2 regions of the Arthrobacter sp. WCS2018Hpa-7 genome follow, and region 1 is predicted to be linked to the other one. Evidence: riboswitches for the same ligand, from Rfam matches in the RefSeq annotation. Region 1 holds a riboswitch; the other holds the start of a gene.
What was found. A riboswitch is a leader RNA that binds a small molecule or an ion and turns the genes downstream of it on or off. The one in region 1 is predicted to bind S-adenosylmethionine.
Positions count from the first base shown of each region.

Region 2: another riboswitch for S-adenosylmethionine. It lies ahead of RQH14_RS07575 (aminotransferase class V-fold PLP-dependent enzyme); the one in region 1 lies ahead of RQH14_RS17160 (homoserine O-acetyltransferase).

Region 1 is NZ_JAVTJB010000017.1:102,036-106,894, forward strand. Features, by position in the region: gene RQH14_RS17150 (VOC family protein) at 88-726, opposite strand; gene RQH14_RS17155 (bifunctional o-acetylhomoserine/o-acetylserine sulfhydrylase) at 928-2,268, shown strand; SAM riboswitch class IV at 2,453-2,569, shown strand; gene RQH14_RS17160 (homoserine O-acetyltransferase) at 2,585-3,706, shown strand; gene RQH14_RS17165 (hypothetical protein) at 3,729-4,226, opposite strand; gene RQH14_RS17170 (winged helix DNA-binding domain-containing protein) at 4,302-4,859, opposite strand, start outside.
Region 2 is NZ_JAVTJB010000005.1:60,736-65,594, reverse strand. Features, by position in the region: gene RQH14_RS07585 (metal-dependent transcriptional regulator) at 1-452, opposite strand, end outside; gene RQH14_RS07580 (class I SAM-dependent methyltransferase) at 462-1,286, opposite strand; gene RQH14_RS07575 (aminotransferase class V-fold PLP-dependent enzyme) at 1,359-2,768, opposite strand; SAM riboswitch class IV at 2,801-2,914, opposite strand; gene hisN (histidinol-phosphatase) at 3,100-3,912, opposite strand; gene RQH14_RS07565 (ribosome small subunit-dependent GTPase A) at 3,967-4,859, opposite strand, start outside.

The sequences.
Region 1 (4,859 bases):
TGACGTCATTGGCACCCGCTGATGGCGGCCGAAGTTTTACCGGACAGTGGTGACCGGTGCCGGGACTTGCCCGGATGGACGGGATGGTCAGATGGTGACGGCTCCTGAGGCGGTTTCGAAAGTTACTGACATGATTCCCGGAGTGCCGTGCGGTGCCATCCACTGGACAGCGACGTCCTCAAGCGGCTTTTCCACCGGCTCTCCGAGCCATTCGGTGACACGTTCCGCCGAGCCCGCAATGGTGAGGCTGGACATCTTGACGTCGCTTTCATAGATCCTGGACGGGTGGAGTGAAGGGTCGCCCTCCCACTTGAGCAGGTACGGGACCTGCGGATCTGCGATCAAGCCCAGGATACCGATCTGCTGCCACACCAGTTCGCGGCCGTCAGGGAACTTGCGGTTGCCCGGAACAGCTGAGCGGCCAAGGCGGTCCTCGAACGGTGCCAGGTCGTCAACAGCGACGCACCAGCCCATCCAGCCACCACCGGCGGCAGAGCGGGCACGAACTGCTTGGCCAAAGGGTGCTTTGTCGGAAGCGGGGTGGTCCAGGACCTCCACCACTTCCAGGTACTTGTTATCCGCAAGGGGAATGATCATGTTCCGGGTGCCGAAGCGCGGGTGCACTCCGCCCCGGACAGCGTCCACTCCCAGTGCCGCGGAAATTCGTTCGGTAGTGGCCAAAAGGCCATCTCGTTCACAGGCGTAAGAGACGTGATCCATGCGCATGGCTTCATCTTGGCACTTTGTGATCGGGGTCTCAGCTAAGTCAAGCCTAACTAAGGTGGGATGTGTATAACCGGTGCCGTGTGGCGTCATGCAGGGACGCTGAAAGTCCGAAAGATTCCACCGGCGTCACAAAGCTGTCTAAGCCTCCGGACACTTCCTAGACTGGCCCCAGCTCACATGCAGCACGTTTCCACAGAATCCATGCGCCACGAACAGGAGAACTCCATGTCCCAAGGATGGTCTTTCGAAACCCGCCAGATCCACGCAGGTCAGGAGCCTGACTCTGCCACCGGAGCCCGGGCACTGCCGATCTACCAGACCACGTCCTTCGTGTTCCCCAGTGCCGAGAGCGCAGCCAACCGGTTCGCCCTGGCCGAGCTCGCGCCCATCTACACCCGGATCGGCAACCCGACGCAGGATGCCGTGGAGCAGCGGGTCGCGAGCCTGGAAGGCGGCTTGGGTGCCCTCCTGCTGAGCTCTGGCCAGGCCGCGGAGACCTTCGCGATCCTCAACATCGCGGAGGCCGGCGACCACATCGTGGCGAGCCCCAGCCTGTACGGCGGTACCTACAACCTGCTGGCGCACACCCTGAAGAAGTTCGGCATCTCGGTGACATTCGTGGAAGACCCGGACAATCTGGACCAGTGGCGGGACGCCGTCCAGCCGAACACCAAGCTGTTTTTCGGCGAGGTAGTTTCCAACCCGCGCCAGGACGTACTGGACATCGAGGGCGTCGCCCGCACTGCCCACGAGGCCGGTGTGCCACTTATCGTGGACAACACACTGTCCACTCCCTACCTCATCCGTCCCATCGAGTGGGGCGCCGACATCGTGGTCCACTCTGCCACCAAGTACCTTGGCGGGCATGGGTCTGCCATTGCCGGCGTGATTGTGGACTCCGGCAACTTCGACTTCGGCCAGGACCCGGAACGCTTCCCGGGTTTCAATACCCCTGACCCGAGCTACAACGGCCTGGTGTACGCCCGCGATCTTGGCAAGGACGGTGCGCTCGGCGCCAATCTTTCCTACGTCCTGAAGGCGCGGGTCCAGCTTCTTCGCGACCTCGGCTCCGCTGTGTCCCCGTTCAATGCTTTCCTGATCGCCCAGGGGCTGGAGACGTTGAGCTTGCGCGTCGAACGTCACGTAGCCAACGCCACCAAGGTGGCCGAGTGGCTGGAAGCCCACGACGACGTCGAATCGGTCGCCTATGCCGGCCTGCCGTCCAGCCCGTGGTACGACCGTGGCCGGAAGTACGGTCCACAGGGCACCGGCGCCATTGTTGCCTTCAACATCAAGGGCGGCGTTGAAGCGGGCAAGCGCTTCGTGGACGGACTGGAACTGCACTCGCATGTTGCCAACATCGGCGATGTCCGCTCGCTGGTCATCCACCCGGCGTCCACTACGCACAGCCAGCTGACGGTTGAACAGCAGTTGGTGGCCGGCGTGAACCCCGGCCTGGTGCGTTTGTCCGTGGGGATTGAGCACGTGGATGACATCATCGCCGACCTCGAAGCCGGGTTCCGGGCCGCCAAGGGAGCCTGAACCCAGCCCCGAAAGCAGCGGCCCGACCGCACCTGGCACTGTTCCTGGATGCCACCCGGACCGACGATTATTCGCCGGGTGGCATTCCGGAGTGCTGCTTCCTGAACGAAAACGCCCTAAACCGTCACACTGATGTCACATTCTTCGCCATAACCGCCCTGTATTTCCTAGACTCTTCGTATTAGGTCATGAGTGCCAGCACATAGCCCCGGCTTGCTGGCCGGCAACCCTCCTCCGCGGTGGGGTGCCCCGGGTGAAGACCTGGCCTGTTCGCACGCAAGGCGACGGGCAAGCGCGAGGTTAAGGTGTCAAAGGAATGACCATTACTGCTACAGCCCTTCCAAAATCCGGAGAAGAAGACGGCACCGTCAAGTACGCCGCCATTGGGTCGCTGGACCTTGAAGCCGGCGGATTCCTTCCCGACGTCGTCCTCGCTTATGAGACCTGGGGGCAGCTGAACGCCGATGCCTCCAATGCCGTGCTCATCCAGCATGCCCTCACAGGGAGCACGCACGTTGCCCGGGGAGCCACGGACGAAGAGGGATGGTGGGAGCAGCTGGTAGGCCCCGGTGCCACCATCGACACCAACAGGTTCTTTGTCATCTCCATCAACATCGTGGGCGGCTGCTACGGCAGCACCGGACCGTCCTCGGAGGCGCCGGATGGCCGTCCTTGGGGCTCGCGGTTCCCCTTGGTCACCCTGCGCGACAGCACCGAGGCTGAGGCGCGCCTGGCCGAAGCCCTGGGAATCGAGGCCTGGCACGCAGTGTTGGGCGGGTCGATGGGCGGCGCCCGCGCCTTGGAATGGGCAGCGACTTTCCCGGAGCGGGTGAAACGCTGCGCCGTGATATCCGTGGGTGCCTACAGCACGGCCGAGCAGATCGCCTTTGCACAGGCCCAAACCCTGGCCATTCGTCAGGACCCGAACTTCAACAACGGCGATTACTACGGTGGCACGGCCCCCGAACACGGACTCGCCCTGGCCCGGCGCATCGCCCACATCACCTACCGCTCGGCGCTGGAATTGGATTTCCGCTTTGGCCGGGAAGCCCAGCACCAGGAGACACCACTGGCCGCTGCGGTCCTGGGGGAGCGTGGCCGCTATCAGGTGGAGAGCTACCTGGACCACCAGGGAACAAAGCTCGTCCGACGATTTGATGCCAACAGCTATATCGCCATCACCGAAGCCCTGATGTCCCACGACGTCGCACGCGGCCGTGGATCGCTGGAGGCAGCATTGTCACGCGCCACTGCGGAGTTCTTCGTGGCAGCGGTGGACAGCGACCGCTTGTATTTCCCGGCCCAATCCCGGGAATTGGCGGCAGCCCTGCCAGGTGATGTCCCGGTCCACGTCATTGAGGCGCCGATCGGCCACGACGGGTTCCTGACGGAAATCGGCCAGCTCTCAGCCCAGCTCCAGGACGCGTTTTTCGCCTAAGCGCCACGTTCGTTCAACGGCGTCAGCCGTTCATGATGTCGCCGCGCTGCTTCATGTAATCCTCCATGGCGATCTCCCCGTTGCTGAACTTTGCGTCCAGTTCTGCCAGCTTGCGGGCGCGGTAGCCTTGCGGCTCAGATCCGTTGTTGGCCGGGAAAGGCGTGGGGGATGAAGAGTTCGACGGCGGCCCGGACTGCGGTTCGTCATCCACAGGGCGGATGACGGTGGGCCCGGATGGGTAGCCCGGGTAGCCCTGCGAGGGGTAGTTCTGCCCGGGGTAACCCTGACTCGGGTAACCCTGTCCAGGCTGGTCCTGTCCCCGGTAATCCTGCGCAGGGTAGTTCTGCGGCGGGTAATTCTGCGCCGGATAGCCAGGGCCGGGCAGGTTCTGCTGCGGGGGATAGCCGGGGCCGCGGAAGGTTCCGTTCTGGATCCGGCGCGCGCGGGATCGGTTGTACATGCGGATCCCGAGCGGAATCAGCCACGAGCAGACGATGATCCAGAAGATCAGATTGTTCACAGTGCAGGCCTCCTAGGTCTTATCCCAGCTTAGCCCGGTCGTGCGGCGTGAACTCCGGCGCCTGCAGTGAGCGCTTCAGAGGAGCTTGGCCTCCATGCCCAGGAACTGCCCATAGCGTTCCACTTCGACGTCCAGGGCCATCTGTTCGGGAGGGCTTGTTGGCCGGTTCGTGCGGACATCCAGTTGGCAGGCTCCACCGGAGAATCCATGGCGCCACCATCCGGCCAACCTGCCATCCAGCAGGACCACGTGCATGGGCCCGTTGTCCTCGGGGAAGTAGGGTGCAGTCCCGCCCAAGTAGTGCCGGGACTGCGAATAGCCCATAACGTATTCGTCATAGCACTGGATGAGGTCGACGCGGGGGAGCCCTGCGTCATGAAGACGCGGAGGGCCACCGGCTTTGGTGAGCTCGCCGACGTCTTCCGAAGCCAGATAAAACTCCAAGCCGTCCATGATGACCGAAGCCACAGCGCCCGGCGACAGTTCCTCAGCCACCTGGAGCCCCAGCTTTACGTCCTTCATGGTCAGTCCTGACCACACGGCGCAGTCTTTGATGGTGGCGGGTCCGCGGCTGCAGAAGTACCGGAGCGCCAACGTGCCCAGGGCCTCTTCACGGTCCGCCCCGGTCAACGG
Region 2 (4,859 bases), on a different contig from region 1:
ATCATGCGGTAGGCGTGCGGCAGTTCAACGGAGCCATCCGCGGAGGGAATCGGATCGCCGTGCGGGTCCCTGACCGGGTGGCCAAGTTTGTCGGACATCCGCTCGATAAAGGTATCTGACACCGCATGCTCCAGCATCTCGGCTTCATCATGGACCTCATCCCAGCTGTACCCGAGTTCTTCCACCAGATAGGTCTCAATGAGGCGATGCCGGCGCACCATGGCAAGGGCCAGGCGCATACCCGCCGCGGTCAAGCGAATGGCGCTGTAGGGCTGGTGGTCCACCAACCCCTGGTCCTTGAGCTTGCGGACCATTTCTGACACGGAGGAATTGGCTACACCCAGGCGCTGGGCAAGCTGGGAGGACGTTATCGGCTTGTCTTGCCACTCTGTATACGAGTAGATGACCTTGACGTAGTCCTCTATCGAGGAGGAGGGCGTACTGGTCTTCACACCCCAAGCCTACCGTGGCTGCACAGGGCGCATCTTGAACGCCCGCCAGGTCTGCGTCACGTAGGGCAGCGGAACGGTCTCTCCCGGTGCGTGCCCGAGGTGCTCGTAGAGGTACCACTCCAGGTTGCCCATGACCTTCGCCCGGGTGGCGTGGTTGGCGCGGAGATAGTAGCTCCGTGACTTAGTGAGCTCCATGATGTCTTCCGGCGTCGCGTCGTCCGCCCACCGGGTGAAGTGGCTCTCCAAGCCGGCAAATTCCGGTCCGATAAGTGGACGGAACCCGGGCTTGTGGACGTCCCCTGCATGCATGATGCGCGAGAGCCGATGAACCCAGGGCACATCGGTGTCCAACTGGTTCCAGACCAGTCCCAAGGTCCCGTGCGGCCGCAGGATACGGGCTATCTCGGAGCTCGCGGCAAGGGGATCGCACCAATGCCAGGCCTGGGCAACACTGACGACGTCGAATGCTGAGTCCGTCAGTCCCGTTGCTTCGGCCGTTCCCTCCAATGCGCGGACGTGTGGATGGGACTTCCGCAGTTGCTCCAGCATGTCGGTGGAAGGGTCGACGGCGGTAACGTCCAGCCCGCGCTCCACGAGGAGCGCAGTGAACTTGCCAGTGCCGGCTCCCAGATCCGCAGCGGCGGTGGCTCCTTGGGGAACCAGCCATTCCACGGAGTCCAGGGGATATCCGGGCCGAACGCGATCGTAATGCTCTCCGCCGTCTTGGAAGCTCTGGCCGAACTCGTGGCGACGGTCAGCGTGGAGCTTGGGACCACGTGGTCCGGCAGGACCGGGAATGCCGGGCTGTCCGCTGGGGGCGGCCGGAGAACGCAATGCCACCAAAACTCCTTCACAGGGTCGCTGAAAGATACCCTACGAATTTACCGCAGCCGGGGTAAACCGCGCTTAGTCAACGGTGCAGGGAGCAGCGCCTGCTGTGCCGGGGGTGTTGGGAGCCCACTCCGGGTAGCTTCGGTGGTCGTTGGCAGGTACCCAGCGGCCCTCGTCCACCACGTAGTCCCAGCCCAGTCCGTTGCGCTTGAGCCCTTCGATGCCTGCGAGCAGCCTCGTGGCGTCCTCCAACCGGGAGCCGACGCCAAAGCTGGCACGCAAGGACCCGGAGGGAAGTCCGAGTCGCTTGAGCAGTGGGTGGGCGCAGAAGCGTCCATCCCGGAGGCCAACTCCGTGCTCGGCGGCCAGATAAGCGGCCACCAATCCGGCGTCGAATCCTTCCACGGAGAAATTGACCACACCAATGGTGTCGTCGGAGTCAGTGAAGATCTGGTGCACAGTCACGCCGTCGATGGCTTCCAGGCCGTCCACCAGGTACGTGCGGATGGCGGCTTCGTGGGTGTGCCACGCGTCTTGGTCCAACCCGGCGAGGACCTGCGTGGCGCGGGCGAGGGTTGCGGCACCCAGGACATTGGGGGACCCGCCTTCATGGCGGGCAGGGCCCGTTGCCCAGCTCACGGAGTCCAGGCGGGCTTCACGGACGGCGCCGCCACCAGCCAGGTGGGGAGTCCCGGCGTCGAGCCAGTCCGGGCGGCCCACTACGACGCCTGCGCCGAAGGGAGCATAGAGCTTGTGGCCGGAGAACACGACGTAGTCAACATCGGCCTCCGTGATGTTGATCCGGCGGTGAGGTGCCAGCTGTGCGGCATCGACTACGATCCTGGCGCCGTATTCGTGCGCAAGTGCTGCGAGTTCGGCGATCGGCAGGATTTCACCTGTCACGTTGGAGGCACCCGTGACGGCGAGCAGGCTGACCCCGCCTTGGGCCAATTCGTCGCGAAGCTTGTCCACTGTGGCGGCCAAGGTGGAGGCCGCCACGACGCTGCGGTGCGGGACACCCTGCCAGGGAAGAAGGTTGGCGTGGTGTTCGATGTCCAGGTACAGGACTTCCCCGGAGAAGCGGCCGTCGATCTGCGGCAGGCAGCCAGCCAGTAGGTTCAGGGAGTCTGTGGTGTTTCGCGTAAAAATCACGGAATCGTCAGGACGCCCACCGACGAACTCACGGACAATGTTGCGCGAATTCTCGTAGACCGACGTGCTGATCTGGGAGGCAAAGCCCGCGCCGCGGTGAACGCTGGCGTAGTAAGGGAGGACCTCGTTGAGGTAGGCCGAGACGATGGTCAGGGCCGGAGCCGATGCTCCGTAGTCCAGATTGGCATAGCGGACGTGGCCGCCCTGGATCAGGGGTGCCTGCAGCTCAGCGCCAGTGACGGCGGCGAGTGGCCGTGCTGCTGCAGCTGCCTGTGACGGGGTTTCGCCGGCAAAGGACGGAATGATGTTTGAATCGAACGTGACTGTGCTCATGGGACCTCACTCAAGAGGGACCCCCATAGGGGGATCCGCGCTTGCCGCATCCGTTCCGGACCGGCCGGGTCGTCACCCGGGGCACCCCACCGCGAATGGAGGGTTGCCGGCCAGCAAACCGGGGTTTAGCGCTGGCACTCGTGACCTGTAAAAAAGGTTAGGGCACCTCCAGCGGCCCCTCCAAAGTCACTTCGCTTTGTTAAGCACTTTGTTACGCCGGGTTGTAAATCGCCGGTTTGGCGAAGAAAAAACGGCGGAGGCCTCCAAAAGGAGGCTTCCGCCGTCGAATATTCGCTGAAAAGCAGCTTGTGAACCGTAAAGGGAACCTGCGCTAGAGGAGGTCGTCCAGGCCTGGGTTGAGCCGTTTGAGGACTTCCGAGTGAAGGATGGAGTTGGTGGCCAGCGCGTTGCCGCCGAACGGACCGTCGTCGCCTTCCAGGGAAGTGAAGCGGCCACCGGCCTCCGTGACGATCGGGACGAGAGCTGCCATGTCGTACAGGTTCAGCTCAGGCTCGCACGCGATGTCCACTGCGCCCTCGGCCACCAGGCAGTATGACCAGAAATCGCCGTAGGCCCGGGTTCGCCAGACATCCTCGGTAAGCCCCAGGAACTCGTCCAGGTTCCCGCGTTCCTTCCACCCGGACAGGCTTGAGTAGGACAAGGAGGCATCGGACAACTGGGAAACGTTGGAGACCTTCAACCGGGTGGCAGCGGCAAGGGACCGGCCCATGTAGGCACCCATGTCCTTGGCAGCCCACCAGCGTTTGCCCAAGGCGGGTGCACTGACGACGCCGACCACGGGTTCGCCCTCATCAACCAGTGCGATCAATGTTGCCCACACCGGCACGCCCCTGACGAAGTTCTTGGTCCCATCGATGGGATCAATGATCCAACGGCGTGAGCCGTGTCCGCTGCTGCCAAACTCCTCGCCAAGGACAGCGTCCCGGGGACGGGAACGGGAGAGCTGACCCCGGATGGCCTCCTCCGCTGCTTTGTCTGCGTCGGTGACAGGTGTGAGGTCTGGCTTGGTTTCGATCTTCAGGTCCAGAGCCTTGAAGCGGTCCATGGTCTGGGCATCGACAGAATCAGCGAGGACGTGGGCAAGGCGCAGGTCATCGTTGTAGGTGGAAACGGGATGGGTCATGCCACCAAACTATCCTGAAACGCGCGCTGCAGCGGGGACGTGAAGCCGCAACGATCAGTTGACCGTGCCCAGTTCCTTGGTCTCTTTTGCTTCCAGTCGGGGGTCGGCACCGAGCAAACGGCGCAATGAGGCCAACCGCGCTACCCCTGACGGTCCTGCATGGCCGTCGTTCACCCACGGATCCAGCCCGCAGTTGATGGCAGTGGCGTCGTGCTTGCAGCCCCGCTCACAGGCCTCCGTCCCGGGCTCAAGATCCGGAAACGAGTGCAGAATCCGGTCCGGGTCCACATGGGCAAGGCCAAAGGACCGGATACCGGGGGTATCGATGATCCAGCTGCCGGCCGGCGCGTCGGCGAGCTTCAGGGCCAAAGCGGAGGAGGACGTATGCCGTCCACGTCCTGTCACAGCGTTAACGCCGCCGGTGGCCCGCTCCGCCCCTGTCAGCGCATTGACCATGGTGGACTTGCCCACGCCCGAGTGGCCGAGCATCACGGTGACCTTGCCCCCGAGGTGGGAGCGCAATTGGGCAACGGCGTCCTTGTCCAGCCGTGCTGACAGGCCGTCATCGGAGCGGGCGTCGATGCCGCCTGCTTCGGAGTCTGCCGTGCGGCTGATGATCACCGGGAAGTCCAGGCTGAGGTAGTTGGCAAGCAATTCCGCCGGATCCCTGACGTCCGCCTTGGTGATGAGCAGCAGCGGCTCAATGCCGGCGTCGTAGGCTGCCACCAAGGCACGGTCGATGAATCCGGTGCGCGGTTCGGGGTTGGCGGCTGCAACAACAATGACCAATTGGTGGGCGTTGGCCACTACCACCCGTTCGATGGGGTCGGTGTCGTCAGCACTGCGCCGCAGGAGGGTTCGTCGTTCTTCCACCCGGACCAGCCGCGCGAGCGTGTCCGGCGAGCCGGAGACGTCCCCCACCAACGCGACGAAGTCCCCGGGTACTA